One region of the Pseudomonas sp. WOUb67 genome, then DNA from elsewhere that is predicted to be linked to it. Evidence: riboswitches for the same ligand, from Rfam matches in the RefSeq annotation. Region 1 holds a riboswitch; each other region holds the start of a gene.

Region 1 (7,398 bases):
ATGCCCGCACCGATGAATACCTGCAGGTGCTGCGCAACACCTGGACCCGCCAGGAGCCTTTCGATCACCAGGGCACTCACTACCGGGTAGAAGACAACCTGACCTTGGTCAAACCGGTGCAGCATTTGCCCATCTACTTCTCCGGTGCGTCAGACGCCGCAGTCGAAGTGGCCGCCAAGCACGCCGACGTCTACATGATGTGGGGCGAGCCGCTGGAGCAGGTACGCGAGCGCATCGCCAAGGTGCGCAAGGCTGCCGCCCGCTACGGGCGCGAGAAGCACATCCGCTTCAGCCTGTCGTTGCGGCCGATCCTGGGCGGCACCGAGGCCGAAGCCTGGGCCCGCGCCGAGCGTATTCTGGCCGATGCCCAGGAACGTATCGGCATCCGCCAGGGCAACCGCCGCGAGAAAAACTTCGGCAAGAGCAACGCCGGCTCCGAACGCCTGGTGCAGCTGGCCAGCCAGCGCAAGGTGCATGACACCCGGCTGTGGACCGAGATTGCGGCGCTGGGTGGCGGTGCAGGTAACTCCACCTCGTTGGTGGGGACTGCGGACCAAGTCGCCGAGGCGGCGCTGGCGTACTACGAACTGGGGGTTACTACCTTCCTGTTCCGTGGGTTCGACCAGTTGCGTGATGCGGTGGAGTATGGGCAGGACCTGATACCTCGCATTCGAGCGCTGGTTGAACAGCATGAGGCTGGACGCAGCACCCGCACAGCCTAGATCTCTGCTCGCTGCGCCGGCCTCTTCGCGGGTAAACCCGCTCCCACAGGTTCTCGCCAGACCTGAAGGCAGTGATATCCCTGTGGGAGCGGGTTTACCCGCGAAGAGGCCGGCACAGGCAAAACACTTTCCCACACCCCTCACGCCAGCCTTATCAGGGCCTGGCGCCTATTCGCCTGCGTGCTCCACCGTATTCCGAGGACATGATGTCTAGAACACCGCTTTTCGCCCTGCCCCTTGCCTGCCTGCTCACCCCGCTGGCCGACGCCGCGCCAACCACCGAAGAACAACGCCTGGACACCGTCACGGTGATCTCCACCGGCCTGCGAGGCAACCAGCGCACCGTCGCCGACAGCCCGGCGCCAATCGACGTGATCAGCAGCGAGCAGCTATTGCGTAGCGGCCGCGCCGAGCTGTCCGAGGCCATTTCCAAACTGCTGCCCTCGTTCAACTTCGGCACCAACATCGCCGGCTTCCAGTCCGGCGTGCGGCCGCTGAGCAACCGCAGCCTGGGCCCGGCCTACACCCTGGTGCTGGTCAATGGCAAACGCCGCCACAACAGCGCTGTGCCGGCCAGCGGCTCGACCGACAACAGCGGTGCCAACGCCGTGGATATCGACATGATCCCGGTCAGTGCGGTGTCGCACATCGAAGTCCTGAAAGACAGCGCCGCCGCCCAGTACGGCTCGGATGCAGTGGCCGGGGTGATCAACATCATCCTCAAGAGCACCAGCAGTGGTGGCCATTACGAAAGCAGCTACGGCCAGCTGTACAGCGGCCAGGGCGAAACCATCAAGCTGGCCGGCGACCAGGGCTTCAGCCTGGGTGACGGCGGTTTCCTGCACCTGTCTGGGGAGGCACGCAAGCGCGGCACCGCCAACTGGATCGACAAGGCTGCCCCCGGTTACCGCGCCTACTTCGAAGACGACCGCCAGGCCGCCTGGGACCACCGGGCGGTGAAAAACGGCGACCCCGATCTGCGTGCCTTCAACCTCGGTTACAACGCCGAACTGCCCATCAGCGACGACCTGAAACTGTACTCGTTCGCCACCTATGCCGAGCGCAAGCTCGAGGCCTTCAACAACTACCGCCTGCCCAACAGCAACGCCTCGATCCCCGAGTTGTTCCCAGACGGCTACTTCCCGCTCAACAACATCAAGGACACCGACTACCAATGGCTGCTCGGCGCCCGAGGCGCCGCCGGTGCCTGGGACTGGGACCTGTCCACCACCTGCGGGCGCAACAAGAACCAGCAGTCCAGCGACCTGACCATCAACCCCACCTACGGCCCGGCCTCGCCAACCTCGTTCGATGACCTGGCAACCTTGCAGTTCGACCAGTGGGTAAACAACCTGGACATCACCCGCGCCTTCGACGGCCTGTTCGGCCTGGCGGTACCCACCCGCGTTTCGGCGGGCCTGGAGCACCGCTGGGAGCGCTTCCAGACCTTCGCCGGCGACCCCATCGCCTACAGCGTCGGGCCCTACACCTACCCGGCCACCTTGGCCGACGGGCGCCCCAACCCGCTGTACGCGCTGGCCAACGGTCAGACCGCCGTGGGCGCCCAGGCTGCGCTGACCATCCGCCCGGAAGACGAGGCCGATGTGAAGCGCAACAACTATGCCGCCTACCTCGACCTCGGCCTGGACCTGACCCCGCGCTGGTACCTGGGCGCCGCCGCGCGGGTCGAGCACTACGACGACGACTCGGGCAATACCGCCAGCTTCAAGCTCAATTCACGCTACGAATTGAGCGAAACCGTGGCGGTACGCGGCACCCTGGGCAGCGGTTTCCGCGCACCGTCGCTGACCCAGAGCGGCTACACGGTCAGCGACAACCGCACCGCGCTGGACGCCGACGGCAATGTGGTGCCGGCCTTGCGCCGCACTGTCGCGCCCGGCAGTGCCGCCGCGCTGGCATTCGGCGGCGACAAGCTCGACCCGGAGAAATCGCGCAACGCCGGCCTTGGCCTGACCTGGCAACCGGCGCGCCGCACCAGCGTTACCCTGGACACCTACCTGATCGACATCGACGACCGCATCCTGCTGACCGAAAACCTCTACGACCGGCAGAACGGAGCCGGTGCCATTGGCGACATCCTCGAATCGCTGGGCCTGGCGCGCACCACCTGGATCAACTATTACACCAACGCCTTCGATACCCGCACCCGCGGCCTCGACCTGGTGGGTGACCACACCAGCGAGTTCGGTGCCTGGGGCGATGTGCGCTGGACCTTGGGCTTCAACTGGAACAAGACCACCGTGCGCGGCACCCGGGGTACGCCCGCAGCGCTGGCCGCTGCCGGTATCGACGTGGTCGGCCATGGCCGCGAAGGCGACCTGGTGGCAGCCTCACCGAAAACCAAATGGGTGCTGGGCAGCCAGTGGTTGCTGGGCAACTTCACCGGTACCTTGCAGACCACCCGCTACGGCAAAGTCGAGACCTGGCAGCAGAACCAGGCCCAGGACCGCACCTTCGGCGCCAAGTGGATCACCGACCTGGACCTGTCCTACCTGCTGTTCGACAGCCTGACCGTCAGTGTGGGCGGCACCAACATCTTCAATGTGCGGCCCGACAAGAACGGCGTGTACAACGCCAACGGCAACCAGGCGGCGTACGGCAACCCGCCGTTCCACCCGGGTGGCGGCTATTGGTACACCAAGCTTGCCTATGACTTCTGAAGCAGCTGCACGCCTGTCCCTGGCTTGGCGCACACCTCTGTGGGAGCGGGTTCACCCGCGAAGAATCCAACCCGGTGCATGGCACCGGCAAAGCCGGTGTTCGCGGGTAAACCCGCTCCCACAGGTGTGCGTTGCGCCCTCGGTACTTGGCAATTGACGCAAAGCCCGCCCCATGGTCTCCTTATGCCTCACGTTCAGGTGCCCCCACAGGGGGTGAAACGGGAAACCGGTGCGTCCCAGGCCCTCCAGCAGGGCCGGACAAGACCGGTGCTGCCCCCGCAACGGTAAGCGAGTGAAGTGTCTGTACCACTGTGCCTTGTAGTCCGGCATGGGAAGGTGACGCTTTGCAGGAGCCCTGCTCCTCCTCGCAAGCCCGGAGACCGGCCTGGCGTTCATGAACACCCCGCGGTGGGCGGGCGCTGTTGCATTCCCCTGGGCGGTCACGCATCAGGGATGCCGCGCTTGCCCGTTGCCCACAAAAAGCAGAGGAACGCGTCATGCCCGTCACCAGCACCAAGCAACACAGCCTTGCCACACCCGTCACCCTCAGCCAGCGCGTCGTCGTCGCCGTCGGCGCCAGCCTGCTGGGCCTGTGCCTGGTGTACTTCGCCGGTTTCTCGCACATCGAGGCCGTGCACAACGCCGCCCACGACACCCGCCACAGCGCCGCCTTCCCCTGCCACTGAGTACGCCTGATGATCACGCGCATTGCCCGTACCGCGGGCTTCAGCGGGCTGCTTGCGGCCCTGCTGCTGACCCTGCTGCAAAGCTTCTGGGTCGCCCCGCTGATTCTTGAGGCGGAAACCTACGAATCCTCGGCCCCGGCCGCACAGCACGAACATGGTGGAGAAGTGGCCGCCCATGAGCACAGCGCCGAAGCCTGGTCGCCGGAAGACGGCTGGCAGCGGGTGCTGTCCACCACCGGGGGCAACCTGGTGGTCGCAGTCGGCTTCGCCCTGATTCTCGCCGCCCTGTACAGCCTGCGCGAACCGCAGCGTGCCGGCACCGGTGCGCTGTGGGGCCTGGCCGGGTTCGCTGTGTTCTGCCTGGCCCCGACGTTGGGGCTGCCACCGGAGCTGCCCGGCACTGCTGCTGCCGACCTGGGGCAACGCCAGGCTTGGTGGATTGGCACGGCCAGCGCCACCGCTCTTGGCCTGGCCTTGCTGGTGTTCGCCCGCCACTGGCTGCTGAAGGCGCTGGGCGCCGTGTTGCTGGTAATCCCCCATGTGATCGGCGCTCCACAGCCCGAAGTACATGAAAGCCTGGCCCCCGAAGCACTGGAGACCCAGTTCAAGATGGCCTCCTGGCTGACCAACGCTGCTTTCTGGGTGGCCTTGGGCCTGCTCAGTGCGTGGCTGTTCCGCCGCTCCAGCAAGGCCTGATGCCAGCGTTCTACGCCGGCATCGGCTGCCGCCGGGGTTGCCCGGCGGATACCCTGCATACCCTGCTGCTCCAAGCCCTGGCTAGCCAGGGCCTGGCGCTTGCCGACCTGCGCGGCATTGCCAGTATCAGCCTCAAGGCCGACGAAGCCGGCTTGCAGCAACTGGCCGAACGCCTTGGCTTGCCCTTGGTGCTGTACCATGGCGCACAACTGCAAGCCTTTGAGCCGCTGCTAAGCCACCGCTCTGCCACAGCCCATGCCCACAGTGGCTGCTGGGGTGTGGCCGAAAGCACGGCGCTGGCCCTGGCCAGCCAGCGGCCCGGCAGCACAGCCCGGTTGCTGCTGACCCGCCAAGTACTGGGCCCGGCGACCCTCGCCCTGGCCTGCTGAACAATTCGCTCCTCTTTCCCGCAAGGACTTTCCATGACGGTGTACTTCATCGGGGCCGGCCCCGGCGACCCGGAACTGATCACGGTCAAGGGCCAACGGCTGATCCGCCAGTGCCCGGTGATCATCTATGCCGGCTCACTGGTGCCTGCTGCCGTGCTCGAAGGCCACCAGGCCGAGACCGTGATCAACAGTGCCGAACTGCACCTGGAACAGATCATCGCCGCCATGCGCAGTGCGCACGAACAAGGCCAGGACGTGGCCCGGGTACATAGCGGCGACCCCAGCCTGTACGGCGCCATCGGTGAGCAGATCCGCCATCTGCAGGCGCTGGGCATCGATTACCAGATCATCCCCGGGGTCACCGCCACGGCGGCCAGCGCTGCCCTGCTCGGCTGCGAGCTGACCCTGCCACAGGTGGCGCAGACGGTGATCCTCACCCGCTATGGCGACAGTTCGCCAATGCCGCCCGGCGAGCAGCTGGGCGACCTGGCGCGCCATGGCAGCACCTTGGCGATTCACCTGGGGGTCAAGCACCTGTCGCGGATCGTCGAAGAACTGCTGCCGCACTACGGTGCGCACTGCCCGGTGGCGGTGGTACATCGTGCCACCTGGCCAGACCAGGACTGGGTGCGCGGCACCCTTGGCGATATCGTCGAAAGGGTTGCCGCCAAGGATTTTCGCCGCACGGCGCTGATCCTGGTGGGCCACGTGCTCGGGGATACGCCATTCGCCGAGTCGGCCTTGTACCGTGCCGGGCACGCCCATCTGTATCGCCCTGGCGACTGAGCATTGCCAGCATTGCCACGGGCGTAGCAGACTCCGGGTTCCCGCCTGCGAACAGGAGTCACACCCATGCTGGAATTACGCCCCAACTGCGAGTGCTGCGATACCGACCTGCCGGGCGACAGCCCCGATGCGCTGATCTGCTCCTTCGAATGTACCTTCTGCCGCGCCTGCGCCGACACCCGCTTCCAGGGCCGCTGCCCGAACTGTAGCGGCCAGCTGGTGGCCCGCCCGACGCGGGTGGGCCAGGCGCTGATGAATAACCCCGCGGCCACCCAGCGCGTGAACAAAGCACACGTTGCTTGCGCCTGACGCCACACCTCAAACCAGGCATTGCCGCTTAGATAGGGTGATGTCTTTCCCATTGCTTGTAGGAATTTTCAACAACAAGCGCGCGGACTATCAACACTTCTATACTCGGCATTACCAAACCTCGGGATTGGTCGTATCTTGCAGCGCTTCCGATTAACCCACTTGCAGACGTATTCCTGAGTGTTCCAGGAAGCGGACCACATCTCGACAGGAGTTTTCCACATGACAACCGTGCTGATCGTCGACGACCACCCCATTGTTCGGCTGTCCTTGCGCCTACTACTGGAGCGTGAACGTTTTCATGTCGTGGGTGAGGTGGGTAATGGCAGCGAAGTGGCGCAGGTAGCCCGCGACCTGCGCCCGGACGTGGTCGTGCTCGACATCGGCCTACCCGGCCTGGACGGCATGGAAGTGATCAAGCGCCTGCAGTGCCTGGAACCTGTGCCCAAGATCATGGTGCTGACCGGCCAGGCCACCGACCTGTACGTGCGGCGCTGCCTGGATGCCGGCATCGGCGCTTTCGTCACCAAGGAAGAGGACCACGAAGCACTGCTGTTTGCCCTCAAGGCCCTGGTCAAGGGCTATTCGACCTTCCCGCAAATGTCGGTCAACAGCAACTCGCTGGAGAGCGAACCGGTGCGCCTGGCCAGCCTGTCGAACCGTGAAATGGAAGTGCTGCGGCGCCTGGCGCGCGGCGAAAACAACAAGAATATCGGTACCTGCATGAACCTGAGTGCCAAGACCATCAGCACCTACCGGGGCCGTATCATGGAAAAGCTCAAGACCGAATCGCTGGTTGAAATGGTCGACCTGGCCAAACGCAATAGCGTCTACTGAGCGTCCGCCCGCCATGAAGCGCCTGCTGGCGTGCATGCTCCTGGCCATCGGCCTGACCAGCCCCACCGTGCTGCTGGCCAGTAGCGAACCTCGCCAGCTGCTGGCGCGCTCGGTCAGCGCCGCAGCCCCGTTGCAACTGTCCAGCGAAGATCGGGATTGGCTGCGGCAACGCCAATACCTGGTGCTGGGCAGCTCGCGACCCGACTATCCGCCGTTCGAAATCAACGCCAGCCAGCAGGACTATGAGGGGATTAGCGCAGACTATGCCGGCATCATCGCCGAGCAGCTGGGC
Region 2 (7,398 bases), 1.1 Mb from region 1:
GATCGGGTCGTCCACCAGCAGCTTCTTCTTGACGATGTGGTAGGCGGCAAGTGTCCATTCGCCTCGGCCTTCCCAGAAGCGCTGCTTGAGGCCTATTTCGGTCTGCTTCGCTTCGGTCAGGTCATAGTGCATCTGGGTGGGGTTGAGGCTGATGAGGTTGTTGACCCCCTCTTCGCTGGTGGAGTACTGCCCGTACAGCGACAGGTCGTCGGTGACCGCGAACACCAGCCCGGCGCGCCAGTTGCCACCCTGCAGGCTGCGGTCGCTGCGGCTGTCGTTGGTCAGGTTGGTGCGGTCGATGTGGTTCTGGTCGCGGCGCACGCCGGTGACCAGCGACAGCCGGTCACTGAGCAGCAGGCGGTTTTCCGCGAACAGGGCGAAGGTGTGGGTACTGGACAAGGTTTGCGGGCGCAGGGGCGAGGCGCTGTGGAACCAGCCCGGCTCTGGCTGCCAAGGGTCGATGAAATCACCGCCCACATCGTTGTAGGGTGAGTTGCTGTCGACGTTGAAGCGGACCTTGTTGTACTCCGCGCCGACCACGGTCTTGCTGGCCAGGCCGAACAACGTGTGGTCGAAGGTGAAGGTCTGGCGGTCGCCGAACTGCTCCTGGTTGTGCTTGATCTCCAGGTAGCTGCCGCGCTGCAACTGTTGGCGCTCGGCGTCCCAGCTGTAGTCTTCGGCGTTGCGCCAGTGGCGGCGGCTCTTGATGTAGTACAGCTGGTTGCTGGCGCTGACGTGGTCGTTCAGCGTCCAGTCGGTGGTCAGCCGGGTCCACTCATCGACGTAGTGCTGCACGTCGTTCTGCACGTTGTAGTTTTTCTTGCGCAGGCTGCTGCGGTAGTGGCCGTCGATCAGCGGGGTGCCGTAGTAGTTGGCCGGCTCTGCATCGCCACGGTCGTGGGCAAGGGTGAAGCTCAAGTCGTCACTGGCATCGAAACGCAGCGCGGCGCTCAGGGCCAGGCTGCGCGAAGTGGTGCGGTCGACCCAGCCGTTGCCGGCCTGCTGGTTGAGGGTCAGGCGATAGCTCAGGCGCTCGCTGAGGCTGCCCCCGCTGTCCAGGCCGAGCTGCTGGCGGTCCCACGAGCCGTAGCCCAGGCGCACGTGGTTGCGTACCTCACCGGCAAACGGTTTTTTCGGGATCACGTTGATCACCGCACCGGTGGCGCCTTCGCCATGCATTACCGAAGCCGGGCCGCGAATCACATCGATACGCTCGACCATCCACGGGTCGACAGGGAAGGTCTGGGTGCCGGCACCGGTGTACAGGCGTGCGCCGTCGAACAGGGTCATCACCGAGCTGTGGCCGGCAAAGCCGCGGGCGGACAGGCCGGTGCCGCCGTCGCCCGGGGAACCGACGAAGGTGATGCCCGGCGACCGCGTGACCGCATCCTGCACGGTGAGGTTGTTGCGCTGCTGGATCTGCTCGGCGCTGATGCTGCTGGTGCTGGCCGGTGTTTCCAGGGCGCTGAGGCCAAGGCGCGAGCCTGCCTGGGTCGGCGTGGCCAGGTCGATGGCGCGGCTGTCGAGGGTGTCGGTGATGGCCGTGGAGGGCAAGGCCAGGGGCTGCGGGTCACGGTCATCGGCCAAGGCCGGCAGGGCGACGGCCAGGCAGGCCGCCAGGGGGTGAAGCTTGAACTTACGGGACATGTCGTTCCACTGCTGCAGGAATGAATGGATCCCGGTGGAAAACACGCAAAGGCGAACCATGCAGCCAGGCGCGCGCACGGATTCCGGCCTGCGCCCGCCCACCGCGGGTTGCCAAGTGACGCTCCAGGCCGGTCTCCGGGCTTGCGAGGGGCATGAAACCTTCACCTTCCCATGCCTGTGCACAGTGGTATCTCGAAGGGTTCGCTCGCTTACCGTTGCGGGGGCAGCGCCGGACTTGTCGTGGCTAACACGACGCACCGGCTTCCCGTTTCACCCTGCGCGCGGCGGCGAAGGGCACCTGAAACTGGCGCGCATCTGACCACTGAAACGCTGGGGCGTCAAATGTTGGCGTGCGATTAATCCTGCGATAAAACACAAGGTTGCGCGTTTTTACTGATTTTTTTTCGAACTTTTTTGGCGACGTTTGTCTCGAACCGCACGTTCGCCTTTCGTTATCAAGTCATGGAGACTTCCCGCATGCCTGCTCGTCAACTGTTGCGCCACACCTGCCTGCTCGCCCTGATCGCCGCGCCGCTGGCGGCCACCGCCGCGCCCAGCACCGACCCGCTGTTCACACTCGGTGTGCAGGGCGGCTACGACAAGTTCAAGTTCGAAGGTGGCAGTGAGAGCGACAAGGAACACATGGGCCAAGGCGGCGTGTTCGCCACCTTCGGCAACAAGCTGACAGCTGAGTCCGGCTTCATCTACCAGCTCGGCGCCGAAGCCAAATTCGGCAAGAAGAACGACAACAAGCTCAAGGAGGCCCAGGCCGACCTGGACCTTGGCTGGCGTGCGGCGCTGGACGCGCGCAACTTTGTCGACGTGACCGTGGGCGGCGGTTACAGCTGGTCGCGCTTCGAGCCGGAAATCAACGACCTCGATACCAAGCTCACCGTGAAGTCGCCGTTTGCCAAGGCGGCATTGGGCTACAACCACCAGTTCGACGCCTCGACCCTGCGGGTGGAAGTGGGCGCACGCCATACCCTGGACGGCCGCGCGAGGCTGAAGGTGGACGACTTTGGCAGCGACACGGTCGACCTGAAAGACCGCACCAACCCGTATGCCGAGGTGACGTTGCTGATGAACCAGCAGGGCGGTATGCCGGTGCAGGCCGGGGTGTACTACACCCGCACCGAATACAAGCTGGATGAAGACTCGCCAGCAGCAGACAACACCAAGCTCAAGCGTGACGAGTTTGGTGTGAAGGTGGGCCTGGCTTTCTGAGGTTGAGCGGTTAGCAGGCCCTGCCTCTTCGCGGGCTTGCCCGCTCCCACAGGAAATCCACGCCTTTCGGGGAAAGTGGAGTACCTGTGGGAGCGGGCAAGCCCGCGAAGAGGCCAGACCTGCTCAAGAAGATCAGCGCCCGCGACGCCGCGACACCCGTGCCTCGATGTTCTTGCGCCCAATCAGCAGCGGCGGCTTCTCCACCACCGGTTCATCCGCCAGCCACTTGTACATCACCAGGCAGTCCACCAGCCCCAGGCGGGCATGGCGGTAGGCCTTGGGCAAGCGCCCGACCGTTTCGAAGCCCAGCGTGTGCCACAGTGCCACCGCCACTTCATTGCTGGCCACCACCGAGTTGAATTGCAGGGCCAGAAAGCCCTCCTGGCGTGCCAGCTTCTGCGAGTGCTCGCACATCAGGCGCGCCACGCCTCGGCCGCGTGCCTGCTCGCACACCATGTAGCCGCAATTGCCCACATGCGCGCCAGGCCCGGCGGCATTGGCCTTCAGGTAGTAAGAGCCCAGCAGCTCGCCATCCTCTTCGGCCAGCAGCGTGTGCGATGGCAGCTCCAGCCACAGCTGACGGGCCTGATCGAAGCTCAGGGCCGGGTCGAAGGCGTAGGTTTCACGGGCCTGGACGATGGCCTGGAAGGTGGGCCAGAAGCGCTCGAAGTCTTCGGCTGTCATGGGGCGAATGTGAATCATGCGGGTTCCTGCAAAGGCTGGGCCGCCAAGTCTGTGGGGCACGGCGCCGTCGCGCAAGGGCGGCGACGCCGTTTGTGCTCAGCCGTTGGCCTTGCCCACCGCATCCATGGCCCGCGCCGAGTACACCAGCGCAGCACCGGCGTTCATCGCCACGGCCACGCCGAGGGCTTCGGCAATTTCCTCGCGGCTTGCACCGTGTTTCACCGCCTGCTGCGAATGCACGGCGATGCAGCCGTCGCAACGGGTGGTCACCGCCACGGCGAGCGAGATCAACTCACGTGTCTTGGCGTCGAGGTGGTTGGTCTTGGCCCCCGCACCGCTGGCGGTCATGTAGCCGGCCACGGTGTCGGGGGAGAGTTGCTTGAGATCGCCGATGCCGGCCATCAACTGCTTACGGTAGGCGTCCCAGTCCATCATGCTCATCGTCTTCACCTTGGGGTGGTTGCGAGTGGAGCTTTCAGGCTAGTCGAAGAGTGGCAGGTGCGACGCTTGTACTTTGGTGGGTGTACAGCAGTACTTGTCGGGGCGACTGTCTTGCACCATCACTCAGGCTGCCGCATCACCTTGTAGGAGCAGCCTTGTGCTGCGAAGAGGCCTGTAAGGCTAAAGATTATCTTCGGCTGCAATGGCCTCTTCGCAGCGCAAGGCTGCTCCTACAGGTGAGAGTGCGTTGAACGGTTAGATGTAGATGAACACCAGCACCAACGCCGCAACCACTGCCCACTTCTCCAGGTAGTAGCGCATGCGGTTGCGCTTCTTCAGCGCCTTGCCGCGTTCACGGATCTTGTAGATGCGGGTGAACAGCCGGTTGATGCCACCAGTCTTGTCGCCGTCACCGTTCGGCGCGGCAGCGGCGGCCATGACGTTGCGGCTGAACCAGCGGTTGAACGCAGTTGCCCAGCGGTACTTGAGCGGGCGCTCGACGTCACAGAACAGGATGATGCGGTTGTGCTCGGTGTTGTTGGCCGCATAGTGGATGTAGGTCTCGTCGAAGACCACACCCTCGCCATCGCGCCACGAGTACTTCTCGCCGTCCACGTCGATGTAGCAACCGTCATCGTTCGGCGTGTCCAGGCCCAGGTGATAGCGGTACGAGCCGGCATAGGGGTCACGGTGACGCACCAGCTTGGCGCCCGGTGGCAGGGTGGCGAACATGGCAGCCTTGACCGTACCGATGCCTTGCAGCAGCTCGGTGGTGCGTGGGCACAGGGCCATCGCCGATGGGTGGCTCTCGCCGTACCACTTCAGGTAGAAGCGTTTCCAGCCCGTCTTGAAGAACGAGTTGAAACCGACGTCATCGTAATTGTCGGACCTCTTGATTTCGCCCACATGCAGCAACTGGCGGCCTTCCTCGCGGATTTCCTGCCAGTGGTCCTGCAGCGGCTTCAGTTCGGGGAAGGCTTCGACCGGCAAGTAAGGCTTGGCCGGGAGCTTGGAAAACAGGTACAGGAAGCTGTTGACCGGGGCCAGGAAGCTGGAGTGGTCGCCCAGCTGGCGGGTCAACTTGTGGCGAACGCGACCGCGCAGGTGCACATAGGCGATCGAGAGGACGAAGATAAGTACGAGTGCAATTTTCATGGACGTTTACTTGTCGAAAAATGGCCATGCGCCATGGCATAAGCTCGCCAGCATAAACAATCATGGGGGTAGTTTGTACTTATTGTTACGAAACGACGGGGCGACATTGGTGTCCCTACAGTCTTGCGCAAACGTTTCACGTCAGGGAGTTGGTATGGTTCAGGATATACGCCCCAGCGGTAGCCCGTTCAAACGGCTGTTTTTCGCCTTGCCGGTCAGCGATGCCCAGCGCAGTGCCCTGGCCCAGTGGCGCCGGGGTCTGAGCCTGCGCAGCGGCAAGCCGGTGCCGGCGGCTAACTTCCATGTCACGCTGTTGTTCCTCGGCGATGTGGATACCGCCCAGGTGCCGGCGATCTGTGCGGCGGTCGATCAATTGGCGCTGCCGGGCACGGCACCGCGGCTGTTGCTCGACCGTTTGCAGGTGTGGCAACGGGCCGGCGCGCTGGTGCTGGAGGCACAGCAGGCACCGCCGGCCCTGTTGCAACTGGTGTACGGCCTGCAGCAGGCGTTGCTGCCGCTGGGGGTGGAGGCGGCCAACCGGGAGTATCGGCCGCACTTGACCCTGTCCAGGGATTACCGCGGTCAACCACCCGAAGCCAGCAGCGCGCCGGAGTTCTACCTCACGGCACGCCACTTCACGCTGTACGAGTCGCGCAAGGGCGCGTACTGGCCCTTGGCGCAGTGGCCGCTGGCAGACTGACCCAGGGTCAGAGGTCCGGGGTGTACTTGACCGTCAGCATGAAGTTGCGTGGCTCGCCATAGTTGTTGCTGCCATTGAGCTGGTTGAAGCCTGCCACCCAGTACTTCTTGTCGAACAGGTTGTTGGCGTTGACGGCAAGATTCACTTCCGGGGTCAGCTGATAGGCCAGGCGTGCGCTCCACACGGTGTAGCCGGGCACGGTGTAGGTACGTTCGTAGCCAAGGGTGTGGCTCTGGGTGGTGAAGCCAAGGCCGGTGCTCCAGCGCTGGCCGTCCAGTGGCAGGGTGTAATCGGCCCATGCCCGCAGCATGTGCTTGGGTGTCCACTGGCTGAAGGTGCGGCCTTTGTCGTCAGGGTCATCGAGGAACTTGGTGGTGTTGTAGGTGTAGCCTGCGAACAGTTGCAGGCCACTGAGCACTTCGCCGCTGATCTCGGCTTCGACGCCCTGGCTGCGCACCTTGCCTGCTGCGGTGGAACAGTACCAGTCATCACAGGCGAAGCCCGAGGCCGTATCGGTGACGGCGCGGTTTTTCTGATCGTAGCGGAACACTGCGATCGAAGCATTGACCCGGCCGTCCAGCAGTTCGCCCTTGAGGCCCGTCTCGTAGTTGCTGCCGATCACCGGTTTGAGCGGCGTATTGCCCACGGCGCGTTCGGTTTGTGGTACGAACACGTCGGTGTAGCTGGCGTACCAGGCCCATTCGCGAGTCAGGTCGTAGACAAAACCTGCATACGGGGTGACCTCACCCGTTTCGGTCATGCGGCTGGTGGGATTCACCTGGCCTGGGTTCAGACCGCGATACGTGGTGCTTGCATAGCTGTAGTCGAACCAACTGACCCGTGATCCGAGAATCAGCGTCAAGCGGTCGGTCGGTTTGACCCGCCAGGCGCCGTACAGGCCCCTCTGGCTAATATCATAGCCACTGCTTTCGTGACGCCCGAAGGGCGCTGCAAGCAGGCTGTCACGGCTAGGCTCGGGGCGGTCGTGGTCGATGTCGAAAATGCTGTCGTTGCCACCAAACGTGCGCCAGTAACCATCATCGCTGGTGAGCTTGGAGTAGTTGCCACCAATGGTCACTTCGTGTGCCACAGAGCCTGTGTCGAAGTGGCCGACCACGTTCATGTCCAGGCCCAGCTTGGTGGAGTGGAAGTCGGTGATCCAGTCCGCATACTCGACGCCGCTGCCGTCAGGCTCAAGGCCTTCACCGACAGTCTGGGTGCGTTGGTGGATCGACGTGTTGGTTTCGTCCATGCGCACTGCAGCCGCCTTGAAAGCCCAGTCCTCGTTGAAGCGGTGCTCCAGGTCCAGGTAATAGGTGGTGACGTCTGTCTCGGCACGGCTCCAGCGAGCGCCGGTGTAAGTGGAACGCGGTACGTCGACCGGCTTGCCCGTGGCGTAGCGAGGGATACCCCGCAGCATCGGCCGCGACTGCTGGCGGTTGTAGCTGATGCCAGCACCCACGGTGGTGGCGTCGGTCAGGTCGATGTCCAGTGCGCCGTACAGCGAGTGTGACTTGCTCCACTGGTAATCGATGAAACTATCGCTC
Region 3 (7,398 bases), 1.1 Mb from region 1:
CAGCAGTGGTTGATGGGGATGCCACGGTCGTACTTTGCGACGGTGGATTACACCTTCTGACCTGAGTTGCCTGTAACGGCTTCTTCACAGCGCAAGGCTGCTCCTACAAGTCACCACCGGCCGGTAGGAGCAGCCTTGCGCTGCGAAGAGGCCCGCATAGGCAATAGAAAAACCCCTACCAACCCCTAACCAATTAGTTATAAGATAACGTTTCACATGACATTAATTCCTATCAGCGACCCTCCATGACAAGCGCCAGCGCCACGCCTTCCCTGATCACCCAGCGCCTGCAGAGCATCGATGCCCTGCGCGGCCTGGTGATTCTGTTCATGCTTCTGGACCACGTCCGCGAAACCTTCTTCCTGCACCGCCAGGTCAGCGACCCGATGGCCATCGACGCCACGGAGCCTTCGCTGTTCTTCAGCCGCACCCTGGCCCACCTCTGCGCGCCAGTGTTCGTCCTGCTGACCGGCCTGTCGGCCTGGCTGTATGGCGAAAAACACCAGGGCCGTGGCGATGTCTCGGCATTCCTGTTCAAGCGCGGGCTGTTCCTGGTAGTGCTGGAATTCACCCTGGTCAACTTCGCCTGGACCTTCCAACTGCCCCCCAGCGTGATCTACCTGCAAGTCATCTGGGCCATCGGCGTCAGCATGATCGCCCTGTCGCTGCTGGTATGGCTGCCACGTGCCGCCCTGCTCGCCTTGGGCGCAGTCATCATTGCCGGCCACAACCTGCTCGACGGCCTGCACTTTGGCGTGGAGTCCGCCCTGCACGTGCCATGGGCCATCCTGCACGACCGTGGCTGGCTTGAGTTCTCCGAAAACCTGCGCCTGCGCACCTCCTACCCGGTGTTGCCATGGATCGGGGTCATCGCCCTGGGCTATGGCCTGGGCCCCTGGTTTGCCCGTGGCAGCACGGCCGACCAACGCCAGCAGCGCTTGCTGCTGGCTGGGCTGATCGCCTTGCTGGGGTTTGTCGTGTTGCGCTTGTTCAACGGCTACGGCGAGGCGCCGTGGAGCGGTTACCCAACCCTCACCCAAACCGTGATGAGTTTCTTCAACATCACCAAATACCCGCCGTCACTGCTGTTCCTGGCGCTCACCCTGGGCTGCGGCCTGCTGTTGCTGCGCGCCTTCGAGCGCGCCGGCCAGGCCCGCTGGATCAGCGCACTGGCGGTGTTTGGCGCAGCACCGATGTTCTTCTACCTGTTGCACCTGTACGTGCTGAAGCTGCTGTATCTGGCCAGCGTGGCGCTGTTCGGCCTCAACCATGGCGACTACTTCGGCTTCGACGGCATCGCGGCGGTGTGGCTGGGCGCTGCCTTGCTGGCGGTCTCGCTGTACCTGCCGGTGCGCGGGTTCGCTCGCCTGAAAGCACGCCGCCGCGACATCACCTGGCTGAAGTACTTCTGAAAAGCGTTTTCACCCGGCGGCGCGATGGTCTACCATGCGGGCCGCCGGTTTCCACCACGGAATTAATAGGGAATCCCAGGCCCGTCAATACGGGCCAAACGGAACTGCCCCCGCAACTGTAGGTGCCGAGCCTGCTCCATCGATGCCACTGGGCCACACGCCCGGGAAGGCCGGAGCCGGGCCATGACGCACCAGTCAGGAGACCTGCCGGCCTACATTTACCAACCGGCGGGGTGTCCGGGATTGGCCATCAGTGTTGCCCCTGCCATCGGCGGGGGCTCGGCGATGCCTGTCCGTGCGTTCCTCACCCGAACTGTCCGATAGGAGATCGCCCAGCATGCTGCCCCGTTTCGCCACCCTGCTCGCCGGCCTTGGCCTCACTGGCCTGGCCCAGGCTGCCGCCACCCACTACCCGCTGACGGTCGAGAACTGCGGCAAACCGCAAACCTTCGCCCAGGCGCCGCAGCGCGCCGTCACCATCGGCCAGGCCGGCACCGAGATGCTCTACGCACTCGGGCTGGGCGACAAGCTGGCGGGTACCTCGCTGTGGTTCAACAACGTGTTGCCCGAGTACCAGGCGCAGAACGCCAAGGTGCCGCGCCTGGCCGACAATGACCCCAGTTTCGAGGCCGTGGTCGGCAAGCGCCCGCAACTGGTGACCGTGCAGTTCGAATGGATGGTCGGCGCCCAGGGCGTGGTGGGCACCCGCGAGCAGTTCGATGAACTGAAGATACCCACCTACCTGCTGCCGTCGGACTGCGAAGGCAAGGACAACCTGGTCGGCGCCGACGGTACCCGCCTGCAGGCGTTCCAGGTCAGCAGCATCTACAAGAGCGTCAGCCAGCTGGCCGAGATTTTCGATGTGCAGGACCGTGGCACTGCGCTGAACGCCGAGCTGAAAGGCCGCCTGGACAGCGCCAAGGCACAACTGGCCGGCAAGGACCTGTCCGCCACCTCGGCACTGTTCTGGTTCTCCAGCGCCGACCTCGACATCGACCCTTACGTGGCGGGCCGCCAGGGTGTCGCTGACTTCATGCTGCGCACCCTGGGCGTGCGCAATGTGGTCGAGTCCACCGAGGAGTGGCCTACTGTTGGCTGGGAAACCCTGGCCAAAGCCAACCCTACCTGGCTGATCATCGCCCGCATGGACCGCCGCCGCTTCCCCGCCGACGACTACCAGAAAAAGCTGGACTTCCTGCGTAACGACCCGGTAACCCGCAACATGGACGCGGTGAAGCACAACCGCATCATCGTCCTCGACGCCGACGCCATGCAGGCCGGCATTCGCCTGTTCCGCGGCCTGCAAACCTTGTCGGCAGCCTTCGCCAGCGGTAAAGCGGCCCAGTGATGATTCGCCTGTTACCCTGCATCGCTGTCGCCCTGGCGGCACTGTTGGCCGCCTTGCTGGCCGGCACTGCAATCGGTGAGACCAACCTGTCTCCCAGCGTGGTCGGCCAGGTGCTGGCCAACCACCTGTGGCAGGCCGGCTACCCGGTTGACCCGATCGACGCCGGCATCGTCTGGAACTACCGCCTGACCCGCACACTGGTCGCGGCAGCCTGCGGTGCCGGCCTGGCCACCTGTGGTGTGGTTCTCCAGGCGCTGCTGCGCAACCCGCTGGCCGAACCGTACCTGCTGGGCTTGTCGGCCGGCGCTTCGACCGGTGCAGTGCTGGTCGGCCTGCTGGGCCTGGGTAGCCTGGCGCTGAGCATGTCCGGGGGCGCTTTCATCGGTGCGTTGGCAGCGTTCGCCCTGGTGCTGCTACTGGCCCGCGCGGCCGGCCCAGGCAGCAACAACGCGCAGGTGATCCTCGCCGGCATCGCCGGCTCGCAACTGTTTAACGCCCTCACCGCCTTTCTCATCACCAAGTCGGCCACCGCCGAACAGGCACGCGGCATTCTGTTCTGGCTGTTGGGCAATCTCAGCGGCGTGCGTTGGCCTTCCGTGTGGCTGGCCGTACCGGTGGCGCTGTTCGGCCTGGTGGTGTGCCTGTTGCACCGCCGCGCGCTGGATGCCTTCACCTTCGGCGCCGATTCGGCTGCATCGCTGGGCATCCCGGTGCGGCGCACCCAGTTACTGCTGATCAGTTGCACGGCACTGGTCACGGCCGTGATGGTGTCCATCGTCGGCGCCATCGGCTTTGTCGGGCTGGTAATTCCGCATGCCTTGCGGCTGCTGCTCGGCCCCGGGCACAGCCGCCTGTTGCCCGCCAGCGCACTGGGCGGTGCACTGTTCCTGATTGCTGCCGACATTCTTTCGCGCACCTTGATCACGGGCCAGGTGATCCCCGTGGGCGTGGTCACCGCACTGATCGGTGCACCCGTCTTCGCGCTGATTCTGGTCAGCCGCCGAGGGCACTCATGACAGTCATGACCGCTGTACAGCTTGCACCGCTGAGTTGCCAGGGCCTGGGGCTGGAACTGGCCGGCAATACCGTGCTGCGCGATATCGAGCTTAGCGTTGTGGCGGGTGAGACCTTGGGCATCGTCGGCCCCAATGGCTCCGGCAAGTCCTCACTGCTCAAGTTGCTCGCGGGGCTGCGCAAGCCGGCCAGCGGCAGCGTGCAACTGCTGGGCGAACCGCTGGCACAGCTGCCCCGGCGCCGTGTTGCCCAGGCCTTGGCGCTGGTTGAGCAACAGGCCGATACCCTCGATGCAATCAGTGTGTTCGATGCCGTTGCCTTGGGCCGTACACCGTGGCTGTCAGCACTGGCACCGTTCTCTCGGGAGGACCGTGCCATCGTCGAGCAGGCCCTGGCGGACCTAGACGCCCTGCACCTGCGCACACGCCTGTGGGGTTCGCTGTCGGGTGGCGAGCGCCAGCGCGTGCACATCGCCCGCGCCCTGGCGCAACGGCCACAGGTACTGTTGCTGGACGAGCCGACCAACCACCTGGACATTCAGCACCAGCTCAGCCTGCTGCAGCAGGTTCAAGCCCTGCCGGTAACCACGCTGGTGGCCCTGCACGACCTCAACCAGGCACTCACCTGCGACCGCGTCGCGGTGCTCGACAAGGGCCGCCTGGTTGCCCTTGGCAAACCCTTTGAAGTCCTCACGCCCGAGCGCCTGCTGTGCACCTTCGGCGTGCAGGCCCGCTACCTCACCGACCCCTTCGATGGCGCGCGCATCCTGCGTTTTCGCGCCCCCTGAACCAGGAAGTTCTACCGATGCTGTTGCGCCCTGTCGCCCTGCTGCTTGCCACCGCCCTACTTGCCCCCGCCGCACTGGCTGAAGTGCATGAAGTGAAAATGCTCAACCGCGGCAGCGAAGGCGCGATGGTGTACGAGCCGGACCACCTGCGCATTGCCCCCGGCGACACCGTGCGCTTTCTGCCCACCCAGAGCGGGCACAATGCGGCCAGCGTGCCCGGCCTGCTGCCCCCCGGCGCCGAACCCTTCAAGAGCAAGTTGAACCAGCCGTTCGAGCACACCTTCAGCGTGTCGGGCGTCTACGGCATCCAGTGCATTCCGCACCTGGCGATGGGCATGGTGATGGTGATCCAGGTGGGCGATGCGCCGGCTGCCGAATTACCCGCCAGCTTGCCTGCACGGGCGCAAGCCCGCCTCGCGGCCCAGTTGCACAAGCTCGAGGCCGCACGATGAGCCGGCTCATGTTGGCACTGCCGCTGCTGGGGTTGTCGCCCTTTGCCCTGGCCGACTCCGCGCAGTCGCAAAGCAACGGTTTTGTCGAAGACAGCAGCTGGAGCATCCTCAACCGCAGCGTATTCGACCAGCGCGACTACAAGCACGGTGGGCGCAACAGTGCCGGGCGCAATGCCTATAAACCGCGCAGCGAACGCAATGGCAAGGCTGAGGAATGGGCCTACGGCTTGATGGGGACATTCCAGTCCGGCTTCACCCAGGGCCTGATCGGCGTCGGCGTCGATGCCCATGCCTACCTGGGCGTGCAACTGGACAGTGGTGGCGGGCGCGTGGGCAAAGCCCGCCTGCTGGGGGTGGATAACGACGGGCACCCGAAAAACGAATACAGCCGTGGGGGCGCGGCGCTGAAGTTACGGGTGTCCAATACCGTGCTGTCCTACGGCGAGCAACGGGTCAAAACCCCGGTGTTCAGCTCTTCCGACAGCCGCCTGCTGCCCGAGACCGCCACCGGGTTCTTTTTCACCAGCAGCGAATTCGACACGCTCAAGCTGGTGGCCGGGCACTTCAACGAAAACGCCGACCGCAATGCCTCCAGCCACGACCAAGGCTTTGCGGTGAACTACTCCAATGGCAAACAGGGCAACAGTTTCGACCTGGCCGGCGTGGTCTGGAACCCTGGGGCAGCGTTCAGCGGCAGCCTGTACACCTCCCGCTACGAGGACAGCTGGAACCAGCACTACCTGGGCAGCACCCTCACCCACGCCCTGGATGACCGCCGCAGCGTCAGCCTGGACTTGAACCTTTACCGCACCACAGACACCGGCAAGGCGCTGTCCGGGCGCATCGACAACACCACCTGGAGCCTGGTCTCGCGCTACAACCAGGGGCCGCACGGTTTCAGCCTGGGCTGGCAGCAGGTAGACGGTAACACTCCCTTCGACTACGTGACGCGAGGGGCCATCTTCATTGCCAACGCCGTGCAGATGTCGGACTTCAACGCACCGAACGAAAAGTCCTGGCAGGCACGCTATGACCTGAACATGGGGGCCTATGGCGTACCGGGGCTGAACCTGACGGCGCTGTACGTGCGGGGGTTCGATATCGACGGCACGCATGTCGACCCCAACGGCGGGTATGCGTACCTGGGGTATGGCAAGGGTGGCAAGCATTGGGAGCGCGACCTGGAGGCGCGGTATGTGGTGCAGAGCGGCAAGGCCAAGGGGACGACGTTCTCGGTGAGGCATAACGTGCACCGGGGGAACACGGCGCAGGCTGAGCTGGACGGGGACCAGATACGCTTGGCGGTGGAGTGGCCGTTGTCGGGGGGGTTCTGATAGACCGGGTTGCCTGGGTTGGGGCTGCTTTGCAGCCCTATCGCGACGCAAGGCCGCTCCTACAGGGACCGCGCAGTCCAGGCTTTTCGCGATCCCTGTAGGAGCGGCCTTGTGTCGCGATAGGGCCGCAAAGCGGCCCCAAGCTAGATCAGGCAACCGAGCTACCCGCAGGCAACAACCCCCACTCGGCCCGCTCCTGCTCATTCATTGCAATCAGCACCTCGGCAAACGCCCGTTCCAGCTCCGAACTGACATTGCCAAACACCTTGTAATTGGTCAGCAGATACCGCTTCACCACCCTCGGCCACCGGCGTTCCTTGTGCGCCGCATTGATGATGCCCTTGGCGTCATGGTAGGTCGCCCCCCGCCACAGTTCTATCAGCCTTTTTTCAAAATCCGCAAAGGTCCACAGGTCGATGCGGTCTTCAAATTCGTCCAGCAGTTTGAGTTTGTACAGGGCCATGTATGGCATCGTGAGTCTCCCTCGGGTGCAGTGAGCAAGCCGTCACAGGGGAAGGTAAGCAAGCCGGGCCGGTTTTGAAATGAACGCGTCGATCACGCCAAAAGCGCCGTTGTAGGCGCTTTCCCACAGGTCAGGGCAATCGCACGTGCATGTGCGTGGTCTGCCAGACCGGGTCTTGCTCCACATCCACCACCGCAAACCCTTGCCGCTCCCAGAACGCAATCGCACCCGGCAGAAACGGATGCGTATGCAGGTACAGGCAGTCGATACCCGCCAGCTCCGCCCGCTCGCGCAACGCACCGAACAACGCGGCAGCCAGGCCATGCCGGCGGTAGGCCGGCAGCACGAACAGGCGCACCACTTCGACCACTCGCTCGCCGTGATAATCAAGCTGGGGAAAACGGTGGTCATAGGGCACGTAGCCGATCACCGCGACCAGCCGCCCGTCATCACGCGCCTCAAGAAAGCACCCCGCGCCGTCCAGGTAGGTGTCGGCAAAATGCGCAAGGTCGTGCGGCAATGGCGCCTGCGCAAGCATCGGGAACAGCTCGCGGCGAGCGCTATCGACAAACGCCACGACTTCGGCAA
Region 4 (7,398 bases), 470 kb from region 1:
ACCGCCGATCGGGGTGATTACCGCAGCAGTACCGCAAGCGCCGGCTTCGATGAAGCGGTCCAGCTTGCTGATTTCGACGTCGCCTTCGATCACGGTCAGGCCCAGGCGTGATTGCGCCAGTTCCATCAGCGACAGGCGGGTGATGCCTGGCAGCACCGAGGCCGATTTCGGGGTCACGAACTCGTTGTTGCCGGTAATGCCGAAGAAGTTGGCCGAACCGACTTCCTCGATCTTGGTGTGGGTCAGCGGATCGAGGTAGATGGCGTCGGCGAAGTTGGCCTTCTTGGCTTCAGCGCCCGGCTGCAGGCTGGCAGCGTAGTTGCCACCGACCTTGGCTGCGCCGGTGCCTTGTGGGGCGGCGCGGTCGAAGCTGGAGATCTGGAAGTTGTGCGGCTTCATGCCGCCCTTGAAGTACGAGCCAACCGGAATGGCGAAGACCGAGAAGATGAACTCGGGGGCGGTGCGCACGCCAATGTTGTCACCGGTACCGATCACGAACGGGCGCAGGTACAGGGCGCCTTTGCCGTGCGGTGGCACGAACTTTTCGTTGGCCTTGACCACTTGCTTGCACGCTTCGATGAACACATCGGTCGGCACGTGCGGCATCAGCAGGCGGGCGCAGCTGCGCTGCATGCGGGCGGCGTTCTGGTCCGGGCGGAACAGGTTGATCGAGCCGTCCTTGCAACGGTAGGCCTTGAGGCCTTCGAAGCACTGCTGGCCGTAGTGCAGGGCCGTGGAGCCTTCACTGATGTGCAGGACGTTGTCGTCGGTCAGGGTGCCCTTGTCCCACTCGCCATTGCGCCATACGGACAGGTAGCGTTTGTCGGTTTTGATGTAGTCGAAACCCAGCTTGTCCCAGTTAATGCTTTCGTTGCTCATGACACCCTCATTGTCTTGCAAGTGCCCGATCGCTCGGGCTGCTGTTATATGCGCACCACGCCACCATAATACATCCATCGCGGATCGGGAACGGCCAGTCACGAATTGATAGCCTGCGATGCATTATTCTGGGTCTGCGGTCGTTGTAGGAGCAGCCTTGTGCTGCGAAGAGGCCGGTCCATTGGATGCAATTGTGTCGCCAGTACCGGCCCTTTCGCAGCACAAGGCTGCTCCTACAAATGCAGGTAGCCATGCAGGGCCAGGTTTTCCAGCAGTACCGCATCATGGGACGCCACCATCAGCGCCCCGCGAAACTGACCGAGCATGCGCTCCAGGGCTGCCAGTGACGGCAGGTCCAGGTGGTTGCCGGGCTCGTCCAGCAGCAACAGGTCGAGTGGCCGCTCGCGGTACAGCACGGCGGCCAGCGCGGCCTTCATCCGCTCGCCTCCGCTGAGCAGGCTGCTGGGCAGTTCGATACGGGCCGCATCCAGGCCCAGTTGTGCCAGGCGGCTGCGCAATTCGCCCTGGGCCAGCACCGGGTTGGCCCGGCGCAGGTGTTCGAGCACGCTGATGTGGCCTGGTAGCGTGCTGCAGTGCTGGTCGAGCAGGGCGGTTTCGCCACTGAGGCGTAACTGGTCGGGCGGTGCGGGTAACTCCCCGTTCAGCAGCCTGAGCAGGGTGGACTTGCCACTGCCATTGGCGCCGGTCAAGCCCAGCCGCTGGCCCAGGCACAAGCGCAGGTCAAGCGGTTTGCGGGTGCCTCGGGGCAAGCGAAGTGCCTGCAGGGCCAACACCTCCCGGCCCGCATGACGTTGTGGCGTGGGCGCGTGCAGGGCAATGGCGCTGTGTTGTTCGACCTCGCGGGTGGCGTCATGCACTTTGCCCAGCAGTGCTTGGCGGGCATCGCGATGGTCGCGGCGCTGCTTGCCCGCTGTGGCCTGGCTGCGCTCCTGCTGGCGGTCGACCAGGATCTTGGCCTGGTTGGCATTTTTGGCTTGGCGCCCGGCGCGGGCCTGATGGCGTTCCAGGCTTTCGCGCTGGCGCAGCAATTCACGGGCCTGGCGCTGCTGTTCTTGCTTAAGCCGGGCAAGTTGCTGCTCGGCCAGTGCCGCCTGGCTAGCCTTTTGTGCTGCATAGAAGTTGTAGTTGCCGCCATAGGCCTGCAACCCCAGGCTAGATAATTCGACGATGCGCGCCATGTGCGCCAGCAGGCTGCGGTCGTGGCTGATCACCAGCAAACCCCGGTCCCAGGCCTCGATCATGCCAAGCAGCTGGGCACGAGCGTCGCTGTCCAGGTGATTGCTCGGTTCGTCGAGGATCAGGTAGTCGGCACCGCTTAGCCATGCGCCAACCAGCGCCACGCGCATGGCCTGGCCACCGCTCAGGCTGCTTGCGGGCTGGCGCCAGTCGAGTTGACCCAGGCCGTTGCGCTGCAGGTGCACCTGCAATTGTTCGCGGATATCCCAGCGCTCGCCAACGGTGTCGAAATCCTGGGGGTTGATGCTGCCGTGCTCGATGCGCTCCAGCGCCGCAATCACCGACCCCACCTGGGCCAGATCGGCAAGCGTGGCGCTGCGTTCGATTACCTGCTGGTTCAGTAGATGGACAAGGCCAAAGCGCCGGCAATGGCCGCTGCTCGGTTCGCGCTGGCCGGCAAGCATTTGCCCAAGCAGGCTCTTGCCCACGCCATTGCGCCCGACCAGGCCGGTGCGGCGTTGGTCGAAGGTTTCGTTGAGGTCGGTAAACAGCAGCCTGCCATCAGGCAAGGCCAAGGAGACGCTGTCCAGCGTCAGGATTGACGTGTTCGTCATGCACAACTCCACAAATGCCGCGACATCTCCGGCGCGAACCGGAGGCTGAAGACTGGCCGTCGAACGGACGGCGGCATCAATGGCGCATTGGACGAACACCTCGTAATAGGGGAGTGCGTAGCCTAACGAACCGCCGGGGGCGGGTAAAGCACCGCCCGCCAGCTGGCCTCAGCGCTGCTTCTGCAAGCACTTGGCCCAGTCGCCACCGTGGCCGTGTGCGCAGGCCTCTTCACTGTCGAAGCGCACGTGCCAGGCAGGGTGATCCAGCTGGATGCCGGCGTGGTCCAACGCCTGACTGGTCAGCGCCACCATGCGCGCTTTTGCTTCGCCCGCCACCGCAGCAGCTTTGTCGGCCTCGTGCTCGAACACCCAGGTGATCCGCAGGCTGGCTGGGAAATCCTCAGGGTCAAGGCGGTGGGTGAGCCAGGTGAAACCGACGATTTCTGCTTTGGCGGTTTCGCAGGCATCGGTCAGGCACGCCACCAGCTCGCGCTCCAAGCGGGCCATTTCGCGTTTGCCCAGCGTCTTCACGGGTTGGCCTCGTCATCAATCTGCTGGCAGAAGCGCAGGCGGTTGCCGAACGGGTCGTACACCTGCATCTGCAGGCCCCAGTCCAGGCGCTCGGCTTCGGGCCGGGCGTAGCCGTACTGTTTGCCTTGCAGTTCACGCTCCAGCGCGCGCAGGTCGTCGATGCGGGCAAACACGGTAGAGCCGGGGCAGGCATCACCGTGGTGCTCGGAAAGGTGCAGGATCAGGCCGTCGCGGTGAATCTGCACATACAGGGGCAGGTCCGGGCTGAATCGGTGCTCCCAGTCGACGCTGAAGCCGAGGAAATCGAGGTAGAACTCCTTGGCCTTGTCGACCGAGAAGATGCGCAGTACCGGTATGGCGGGGGCGAGGGGCATGGGGCTTCCTTGACCGTGGGCAAAGGTGCCACTGTAGCGCAGTTGCAGCCCTTGTGGTCGGCCAGCCCGCAGCAATGGTTGACCACCCGCCAGGCACTGCGTAGCCTTGCCACTTCGAGGTTCTTCGGCCAGGCCGAAGCTAAGACGGGAACGCGGTACAAGCCGCGGCTGCCCCCGCAACTGTAAGCACCGACAACGGATCGACACAGCCACTGCGTCAACGCGCGGGAAGGCGTCATCCCGCCAGCCCGCTGTTCAACCGAACGGGGAGATGGAACGGTGCAAGCCAGGAGACCTGCCTCGCAACGTTTTCGACTTTCAACCGGGCGGGGTGATCCGGTGGCGAACAAGCCCGGCCTACCTGGCCCGCGGCTGTCGTCCTGCATGCCCGCGCCACTCTGCCAAGGGCAATGCGACATGAAAACACTGGCCAAGCTCCCCGTTACCATCGTCACCGGCTTCCTCGGCTCGGGCAAGACCACCTTGCTGCGCCACATGCTCGACAACGCCCAGGGCCGCCGCATTGCGGTCATCGTCAACGAATTTGGCGAACTGGGCATCGACGGCGAAATCCTCAAGCAGTGCAGCATTGGTTGCACCGAAGAAGAAGCCAGCGGCCGCGTCTATGAACTGGCCAACGGCTGCCTGTGCTGCACCGTGCAGGAAGAGTTCTTCCCGGTCATGCGCGAGCTGGTGGCCCGCCGTGGCGACCTGGACCACATCCTGATCGAAACCAGCGGCCTGGCCTTGCCCAAACCGTTGGTGCAGGCCTTCCAGTGGCCGGAAATCCGCAACGCCTGCACCGTCGACGCGGTCATCACCGTGGTCGACAGCCCGGCCGTGGCCGCCGGCACCTTCGCCGCCTACCCGGACCAGGTCGATGCCCAGCGCAAGCTCGACCCTAACCTGGACCACGAATCGCCACTGCACGAGCTGTTCGCTGACCAACTGGCCAGCGCCGACCTGGTGGTACTGAACAAGGCCGACCTGATCGACGCCGAAGGCCTGGCCAAGGTCCGCGCCGAAGTGGCCGAAGAACTGCCGCCGGCCGTCAAGGTGGTCGAGGCCAGCAGCGGCAAGCTGCCACTGGAGGTGCTGCTGGGCGTGGGCGCCGAGTCCGAGGCACACATCGATGGCCGCCGTACCCACCACGATTCGCACCACGACGGCGATGATCATGACGACCATGACCATGACGCCTTCGATTCCATCTCCATCGACCTGCCGGAGGCTGACGAAAGCCTGCTGCTCGACGCCCTGACCCAGCTGGTGGTGGAGTTCGGCATCCTGCGCGCCAAAGGCTTCGCTGCCATCCCGGGCAAGCCGATGCGCCTGCTGGTACAAGGCGTGGGTACCCGTTTCGACAAGCACTTCGACCGCGCCTGGCGTGCCGACGAGCCGCGCATCACCCGCCTGGTGCTGATCGGCCAGGAACTGGACGCTGCCCAGCTGGAAGCGCGCCTGCGCCAGGCCTTGGGCGCCTGACCCATGCACCTGCTGCGGACCCAGCCCGGCGGCTTCGTGCCGGACGACAGTATTGCCGATCTCGGCCAGACACCCGCCGAACTGGTGATTCTCTGCAGCGGCGATTCGCACCTGGCGTTGCTCGCCGATACCGCCGAGCAATTACCTGAAGGCTTCCCCAGCCTGCGCCTGGCCAACCCGATGCAGGTGCAGAACCACGCTTCGGTCGACCTGTATGTCGACCAGGTGCTGCGCCATGCCAAGGTCATTCTGGTGTCGCTGCACGGCGGCGTCGGTTACTGGCGCTATGGCGTCGAGCAACTGGTCGAGCTGGCCGCCCGTGGCGTGCAGCTGATTATGGTGCCGGGCGATGACCGCCCGGACCCGGAGCTGACCCGCCTTGGCACCGTTACGGGCGAGCAGGCCGAGCGCCTCTGGCACTACTTGCGCCAAGGCGGCAAGGCCAATGCCATAAACCTGTACAACTGCCTGGCCAACCAGTGGCTGGGCCGCGATTATGCCTGGGACGAGCCGCAACCCTTGCCGCGCACCGCCGTGTATCACCCGGCCAAGGGCAGTGTGGCGCTGGAAGACTGGTACCCGCACTGGCACCCGGACTACCCGGTGGCGCCGCTGCTGTTCTACCGCTCCCACTTGCAGGCGGCCAACACCGGGTTCATCGACGTGTTCTGCCAGCGCCTGCAGGCGGCTGGCTTGAACCCGTTGCCGATCGCCGTGGCCAGCCTCAAGGAAAGCGCCTGCCTGGAGCAGGTCGAAGCCTGGCTGGACGAAGTCGGTGCCGAAGTGCTGGTCAATACCACCGGTTTTGCCCTGTCCAGCCCCGAACGCCCCAACCTGCGCCCGTTCCGCCGCGACATCCCGGTACTGCAGGCCATCTGCGCGCAGGACAACCAGCCCGGCTGGGAAGCCAGCGAACAGGGGCTGGGTGCGCGTGACCTGGCCATGCACATCGCCTTGCCCGAACTGGACGGGCGCATCATTACCCGCCCGGTCAGTTTCAAAGACATGGCCTGGCGCAGCGAGCGCAGCCAATCCGACGTGGTGTGCTACCGCGCCCACCCCGAGCGGATGGACTTTGTTGCCGAACTGGCCCGCCGCTGGGTCGAACTGGCGCGCCTGCCCAATACCCAGAAGCGCGTTGCCCTGGTGCTGGCCAACTACCCGACCCGCGATGGCCGTATTGGCAATGGCGTCGGCCTGGACACGCCCGCTGCCGCACTGAACATCCTCAAGGCGCTGCAAGCCGAAGGCTACCCGCTGGCCGATTTGCCGGGCAGCGGCACGCAACTGATTCACCAGCTGCTTGGCGGCGTGACCAACGACCTGGACCATCTCGACCAGCGCCCCTGCGCCCAGAGCCTGAGCCTGGCCGACTACCAGGCCGCTTTCGAGCGCTTGCCCGAGGCCAATCGCCAGGCAGTGCTGGAGCGCTGGGGGCCGCCCGAGCAGGACCCGATGCACCGCAGTGGCCGGCTGATGGTGGCCGGCTTGCGCTTTGGCCTGACCTTCGTCGGCATCCAGCCAGCCCGGGGCTACCAGGTAGACCCCAGCGCGGTGTATCACGACCCCGACCTGGTGCCGCCGCACGGCTACCTGGCGTTTCACTTCTGGCTGCGCCACGCGTTCGCCGCCGACGCGGTGATCCATGTCGGCAAACACGGCAACCTCGAATGGTTGCCCGGCAAGGGCGTCGGTTTGTCGGCGCAGTGCTGGCCGGACGCGCTGCTGGGCCCACTGCCGAACATCTACCCGTTCATTGTCAACGACCCGGGCGAGGGCGCCCAGGCCAAGCGCCGTACTCAGGCGGTGATCATCGACCACCTGATGCCGCCGCTGACCCGCGCCGAAACCTATGGCCCGTTGCGCCACCTGGAGCAGTTGGCCGACGAGTTCTACGAAGCGCAGTTGCTCGACCCGCGGCGCGCCCGCGAGTTGCAGCGTGACATCCTCGAGCTGGTCAAGGTCAACCACATCGACCGCGAGCTGGAACTCGAAGGGCAGCTGGACGATGCCGCCGTATGGCTGCCGCGCCTGGACACCTACCTGTGCGACCTGAAGGAATCGCAGATTCGCGATGGCCTGCATGTGTTTGGCCAGTCGCCAGAAGGGCGTCTGCGCCTGGATACGCTGCTGGCACTGTTGCGGGTTGAGCGTGGTGACGGCCGTGGCGGCAATGCCAGCTTGCTGCGGGCTTTGGCCAAGGCCCTGGTGCCAGGCTTCGACCCACTCGATTGCGAGCTTGGGCTGCCCTGGCAGGGCGCACGCCCCGAGCAGCTGCAGGCCATCAGCATTGAACCCTGGCGCACCTGCGGGGATAC

Evidence for each region. A riboswitch is a leader RNA that binds a small molecule or an ion and turns the genes downstream of it on or off. The one in region 1 is predicted to bind cobalamin.
Region 2: linked by a shared signal. The riboswitch ahead of ABOC32_RS21980 (TonB-dependent receptor) and the one ahead of ABOC32_RS17180 (CbtB domain-containing protein) in region 1 are both predicted to bind cobalamin.
Region 3: linked by a shared signal. The riboswitch ahead of ABOC32_RS21990 (ABC transporter substrate-binding protein) and the one ahead of ABOC32_RS17180 (CbtB domain-containing protein) in region 1 are both predicted to bind cobalamin.
Region 4: linked by a shared signal. The riboswitch ahead of cobW (cobalamin biosynthesis protein CobW) and the one ahead of ABOC32_RS17180 (CbtB domain-containing protein) in region 1 are both predicted to bind cobalamin.

The regions. Positions count from the first base shown of each region.
Region 1 is NZ_CP170112.1:3,812,070-3,819,467, reverse strand. Features, by position in the region: gene ABOC32_RS17190 (LLM class flavin-dependent oxidoreductase) at 1-722, shown strand, start outside; gene ABOC32_RS17185 (TonB-dependent receptor plug domain-containing protein) at 929-3,403, shown strand; cobalamin riboswitch at 3,583-3,806, shown strand; gene ABOC32_RS17180 (CbtB domain-containing protein) at 3,901-4,089, shown strand; gene ABOC32_RS17175 (CbtA family protein) at 4,099-4,785, shown strand; gene ABOC32_RS17170 (cobalamin biosynthesis protein) at 4,785-5,174, shown strand; gene cobM (precorrin-4 C(11)-methyltransferase) at 5,208-5,960, shown strand; gene ABOC32_RS17160 (DUF1272 domain-containing protein) at 6,027-6,269, shown strand; gene ABOC32_RS17155 (response regulator transcription factor) at 6,492-7,106, shown strand; gene ABOC32_RS17150 (transporter substrate-binding domain-containing protein) at 7,120-7,398, shown strand, end outside.
Region 2 is NZ_CP170112.1:4,945,412-4,952,809, reverse strand. Features, by position in the region: gene ABOC32_RS21980 (TonB-dependent receptor) at 1-1,647, opposite strand, end outside; cobalamin riboswitch at 1,758-1,964, opposite strand; gene ABOC32_RS21975 (outer membrane beta-barrel protein) at 2,125-2,871, shown strand; gene ABOC32_RS21970 (N-acetyltransferase family protein) at 3,004-3,573, opposite strand; gene ABOC32_RS21965 (carboxymuconolactone decarboxylase family protein) at 3,652-3,996, opposite strand; gene lpxO (lipid A hydroxylase LpxO) at 4,252-5,151, opposite strand; gene thpR (RNA 2',3'-cyclic phosphodiesterase) at 5,306-5,851, shown strand; gene ABOC32_RS21950 (TonB-dependent siderophore receptor) at 5,859-7,398, opposite strand, start outside.
Region 3 is NZ_CP170112.1:4,953,230-4,960,627, forward strand. Features, by position in the region: gene ABOC32_RS21980 (TonB-dependent receptor) at 1-60, shown strand, start outside; gene ABOC32_RS21985 (DUF1624 domain-containing protein) at 246-1,412, shown strand; cobalamin riboswitch at 1,441-1,638, shown strand; gene ABOC32_RS21990 (ABC transporter substrate-binding protein) at 1,750-2,760, shown strand; gene ABOC32_RS21995 (FecCD family ABC transporter permease) at 2,760-3,776, shown strand; gene ABOC32_RS22000 (ABC transporter ATP-binding protein) at 3,773-4,561, shown strand; gene ABOC32_RS22005 (pseudoazurin) at 4,579-5,013, shown strand; gene ABOC32_RS22010 (OprD family porin) at 5,010-6,347, shown strand; gene ABOC32_RS22015 (hypothetical protein) at 6,496-6,819, opposite strand; gene ABOC32_RS22020 (GNAT family N-acetyltransferase) at 6,941-7,398, opposite strand, start outside.
Region 4 is NZ_CP170112.1:4,281,231-4,288,628, reverse strand. Features, by position in the region: gene ABOC32_RS19090 (branched-chain amino acid aminotransferase) at 1-879, opposite strand, end outside; gene ABOC32_RS19085 (ATP-binding cassette domain-containing protein) at 1,113-2,690, opposite strand; gene ABOC32_RS19080 (hypothetical protein) at 2,859-3,221, opposite strand; gene ABOC32_RS19075 (glyoxalase superfamily protein) at 3,218-3,595, opposite strand; cobalamin riboswitch at 3,696-3,912, shown strand; gene cobW (cobalamin biosynthesis protein CobW) at 4,013-5,080, shown strand; gene cobN (cobaltochelatase subunit CobN) at 5,084-7,398, shown strand, end outside.